2 regions of the Myceligenerans halotolerans genome follow, and region 2 is predicted to be linked to the other one. Evidence: riboswitches for the same ligand, from Rfam matches in the RefSeq annotation. Region 2 holds a riboswitch; the other holds the start of a gene.

Region 1 (2,477 bases), 210 kb from region 2:
AGAACACGACGTCCGCCGGCTCCGCCAGCGCCTCCTCCCACTGGGACAGCACGTGGCCGTCGACGTAGTCGGTGCGCACCCCCCACTTGGCGAGGATCTCGTCGAAGATGACCACGCTCGACCCGAACAGCGCGCGGGCCGTGACGATCCGGGACCCGGACCGCACCAGCGCCGCCAGCGCCGTGAACACCGCGGACATCCCGGTCGCCGTCGCGTAGCAGGCCTCCGCGCCCTCCAGGACGCGCAGGCGCTCCTCGAAGGTGTGCACCGTCGGGTTGCCGTAGCGCGAGTAGACGAACCGGTCCAGGTCGCCGGAGAACGCCGCCTCGGCGTCCGCCGCGGAGTCGTACACGTAGCCCTGCGTGACGAAGACGGCCTCGCTGGTCTCCTGGAACTCCGTGCGTGCGTGCCCGCCCCGGACGGCAAGGGTCCGCGGACGGACGCCGGCCGGCAGAGGCTTGCGCCCGGAGCCGCCGGGGACGGCGTCGGGCGGGAAGGCTCCGGTCGTCGTCACGCGTCGGCCTCCGTCACCGGCAGGTCGCGAACCTTCCAGCCGCTGTGGTTGCGGACACCGTCCGGCCCCGCCGGGCCCTCGAACCCCTCGAGCACGTTGTACGACGGCGCGATGCCCGCGCTCGTGGCCAGCCGCGCGGCGCCGATCGACCGCTGGCCGGACCGGCAGAGGAACACGACCGGGCCGCCGGCCGCGCCGACGCCGGTCTTCAGCTCTTCCAGGAACGCCGGATTGGGGCGGCCGTCGGCGTGCACCCACTGCGCGAACACGACCCGCTTGTCGAGCGAGCTGACGTCGGGCACGCCGATCGTGCGCCACTCGCCCTCGGTGCGGACGTCCACCAGCGTCGCGTCCGGGTCGTCGCCCAGGAGATCCCACGCCTCCTGCGGGGTGATGTCGCCGGCGTAGCCCGCGGCGGGGCGCGCGGCCGGCCGCCGGCCGAGGCTCGCGGGGGTGTCGGATTCGGGGTTGCTCATGGCACTCCTCCCATCGGCCGTGGCGTTAGCACCCTGGCCCGGGAGCGCCGCACGTGCGCGCGGGTCCCAGCGGGTTGCTGCGGGGTCGACGTGCCACGTCACTCGCCCGCTCGGGATGGTCGACGCGATCGTACGTCACCAGGATGAGCCGATCACACAGTGAGACCAGAATGTGGACGCTCTTTGACGCCCCCGTCCGGGGATCGCAGGATGACGCCAGGTCATGAGCGCCAGCGACAAGCCCCGGCTTGCTGGCCGGCAACCCTCCTCTCGCGGTGGGGTGCCCCGGGTGACGACCTGGCCGCGTTCGAGACCGCTCGTGGCAAGCGCGGGGACCACTCCCCCAGGACTCGCTGGAGGGCGCCATGACGGCAGCCACCGACACCACGACCACCCCTGGCACGGTCGGCCGGACCGCGCCGCTCCTGCCGGTCGTGGGACACGACACGCTCGTCCCGCTCGTCGACGGGCGACGGGTCACGTACTCCAACCTCGACGTCGCGGCCTCCGCGCCCGCCCTCGAGTCGGTCGCGGAGCGCGTGGCCGAGACCCTGCCGCTGTACGCCAGCGTGCACCGGGGCGCGGGCTACCTGTCCCAGGTCTCCACCGCCCTGTACGAGGCGTCCCGCCGCGCGATCGGCGCGTTCGTCGGTGCCCGCGAGGACGACCTCACCCTCGTCACGCGGAACACCACCGACTCCCTCAACCTGCTCGCCGGATGCGTCCCCGCCGACCCGGTCACGGGCGCGCCGGGCCGGGTCCTCGTGCTCGACGTCGAGCACCACGCCAACCTCCTGCCGTGGCAGCGGCTCACCGACGCCACCGTCCTCACCGGAGGGGCGACCGTGGCCGACACCCTCGCGCAGGTACGCGGCGAGCTGGCCGACGGCGCGTCCGCCGGCAGGCCCTACGTTCTGCTGGCCGTCACCGGCGCGTCCAACGTGACCGGCGAGTCGCTCACGATCGCCGACCTGGTCGAGGCCTCCCACGAGCACGGTGCGCGCATCGTGCTCGACGGCGCCCAGCTCGTCCCCCACCGCCGGTTCTCCCTCGCGGACAGCGGCGTCGACTACCTCGCCTTCTCCGGCCACAAGACCTACGCGCCCTACGGCTCCGGGGCCCTGGTCGGCCGCCGTGACTGGCTCGACGCCGGCACGCCCTACCTGGCCGGCGGCGGCGCCGTCCGGCGCGTGCGGACCGGGGGCACCGACTGGCACGACGGGCCCGCCCGGCACGAGGCCGGCTCCCCGAACGTGATCGGCGCCGTCGCGCTCGCCGCCGCGTGCGAGGCGCTCGCCGCGCTCGACCCGGCGGAGGTCCGCGAGCACGAGGGCGAGCTGCGCCGCCGTCTGGTGGGCGGCCTGGAGGCGATCGACCGGGTGTCCGTGGTGCGCGTCTGGGACGACGCCGTCGACCCCGTGGGTGTGGTGACGTTCACCGTCGCGGGGTACGACCCGGGGCTCGTCGCCGCGTACCTGTCCGCCGAG
Region 2 (2,477 bases):
CGACGATCTCGTTCGAACTCATGCCGCCGCGTCGACCGGACGTGGCGCCCAAGTTCTGGGAGACCGCCCGCCGGCTCGTCGCGACGCAACCCGACTTCATCTCCGTCACCTACGGAGCGGGCGGCGGCGACCGCGCCACGGCCCGCGACGTCGTGACCAAGCTCCTGGAGGGCACGCCGGTCCTCCCGGTCGCCCACCTGACCTGTGTCGGCGCGTCCCGCGAGGACGTGTCGGAGGTGATCGACGACTTCTTCGACGCCGGCGTGCGCACGTTCCTCGCGCTCCGCGGCGACCCGCCCAAGGACCAGCCGGACTGGCGTCCGCCGGCTAACGGCGTGCACTCGAGCATCGAACTCGTCCGGCTGCTGCGCGACGTCGAGGAACGCCGCTGCGCCGCCAGCCCGGCGACCGCGCTGCGCGGGGCGGCCAAGCCGCTCACGATCGCGGTGGCGACGTTCCCGAACGGGAACGCCGACGCGGGCACCACGCGTGAGCAGGAGGTCGTCCGTCTCCTGGAGAAGCAGGAGGCGGGTGCATCCTTCGCGATCACCCAGCTCTTCTACGAGGCCGAGTCGTACACGGGCTTCGTGGAGGCGGCCCGCAGGGCCGGGGTGACGATCCCGATCCTCGCGGGGATCATTCCCGCGTCCGAGCCACGCCGCCTGCGCCGCGTGGAGGAGCTGACGGGTGTCGTGCCGCCGCCGGCCCTGCTCGCGGAGCTCGACGGCCTGCGGCTCGACGACGGCTCGCCCGACACCGAGGCCCAGCACGAGCGCGGCATCGAGCACACGGTGCGCCTCGCCCAGGCCGTCCTGGACGCGGGCGCGCCCGGAATCCACGTCTACACGTTCAACAAGCATCGGCCGGCGCTGGACCTGTTGTCCGGCGTGGGCCTCACGACCGCCTCGGCCTGAGGTCGCGCAGGGCGTGACAGCCCGCGCGACACACCGAGGTCCCGCCTCCGCGGAGGCATGTACAACCATCCAGAGCGGCCGAGAGACCTGGCTCGACGACGCCGCAGCAACCACTCCCGTCCCGGGGCACGGTGCTCAATGCCAGGTGCGATGGAGCTGAGATGACTGACAAGACCCTGCCCGACTTCCCGCACGCCACCGTGCTCGGCTATCCCCGGATCGGACGACGGCGCGAGCTCAAGCGTGCGCTGGAGTCGTACTGGAGGGGCACGACAACAGCCGACGAGCTGGAGCGAACGTCCCACGACCTGCGCCTCGCCACGGTACGGCGCCTCGTGGACCTCGGCCTGGCCGCGGACACGGGCGCGGTCCCGAACTCGTTCTCCCGCTATGACCAGGTCCTCGACATCACCGCCACGCTGGGTGCCGTGCCGGCCCGCTTCGACGGGGTGACGCACCCCGGAGATGTGGCCGATGCTGATGCGCACGGGGTGCCCGCCGAGACGTACTTCGCGCTCGCGCGCGGAACGGCGGAGCAGCAGCCGCTGGAACTGACGAAGTGGTTCGACACGAACTACCACTACCTCGTCCCCGAGATCGGTCCGGACACCCCGATCGGGTTCGCCGACGACCGGATCGTCCGCGAGTTCGTCGAGGCGGCCCGGCCGTCCGACGGCGGCACACCCGTCGTGACGCGCCCGGTGATCGTCGGGCCGGTGACGTATCTGCTGCTCAGCAAGCCCGAGGACGGCGCGCCGGAGGGCTTCTCCCCGCTGAGCAGGCTGGACGACGTCGTCGCCGCCTACCGCGAGCTGCTGGCCGCGCTGGCCGCCGCCGGAGCGCCATGGGTGCAGCTCGACGAGCCCGCGCTCGTCAGCGACCTGATCGGCGTCCCGTTCGACGCGGTGTCCGACGCCGTCCGCCGGGCGTACGACACGCTCACGGCCCCGGCGCCCGGGGACGAGCGCCCGCAGATCCTCGTCGCGGCACCGTTCGGCAACCTGCGGCGCGCTTCGGGCGACCGGCTGGAGCTGCTCGCCGGGACCCGCGTGGAGGCGATCGCGCTGGACCTGATCCGCGGGACCGCGCCGTCCGCTGTCGCCGGCCTCGCGTCGAAGACCCTGGTCGCGGGCGTGATCGACGGTCACAACATCTGGCGCGCCGACCTCGCCGCGCGGCTCGACGTCCTTGAGTCCCTCGGGGAGGCGACAGGCGCCGGAGCCGTGGCCGTCGGCACGTCCACCTCCCTGCTGCACGTCCCGCACGACGTCGACGACGAGCCGCGGCTCGATCCGGCACTGGCGGGATGGCTGGCGTTCGCCGACCAGAAGGTCGGGGAGGTCGTCACGCTCGCGCGCGGGCTGCAGGAAGGTCGCGGGGCCGTGGAGCCGCAGCTCGCCGAGGCGACGGCGGCCGTCACCGGGCGTGCCGACGCGGCGGGCGTCGTCGTCCCCGACGTGCGGAACCGGCTCGCGGGGCTGTCCGACGCCGACTTCGCGCGCGCCTCCTACGCGGACCGCGCCGCCGCGCAGCGCGAGCGCCTGGACCTGCCGCTCCTGCCGA

Evidence for each region. Region 2 has a riboswitch for S-adenosylmethionine ahead of metE (5-methyltetrahydropteroyltriglutamate--homocysteine S-methyltransferase). Riboswitches for the same ligand answer to the same signal wherever they lie in the genome.
Region 1: it holds a riboswitch for S-adenosylmethionine, as region 2 does, so the genes downstream of both, ACYVK5_RS02195 (aminotransferase class V-fold PLP-dependent enzyme) here and metE (5-methyltetrahydropteroyltriglutamate--homocysteine S-methyltransferase) in region 2, are expected to answer to the same signal.

The regions. Positions count from the first base shown of each region.
Region 1 is NZ_BAAGRL010000004.1:288,998-291,474, forward strand. It holds gene ACYVK5_RS02185 (O-succinylhomoserine sulfhydrylase) at 1-514, opposite strand, end outside; gene ACYVK5_RS02190 (rhodanese-like domain-containing protein) at 511-990, opposite strand; SAM riboswitch class IV at 1,210-1,325, shown strand; gene ACYVK5_RS02195 (aminotransferase class V-fold PLP-dependent enzyme) at 1,356-2,477, shown strand, end outside.
Region 2 is NZ_BAAGRL010000004.1:74,139-76,615, reverse strand. It holds gene ACYVK5_RS01300 (methylenetetrahydrofolate reductase) at 1-914, shown strand, start outside; SAM riboswitch class I at 977-1,082, shown strand; gene metE (5-methyltetrahydropteroyltriglutamate--homocysteine S-methyltransferase) at 1,076-2,477, shown strand, end outside.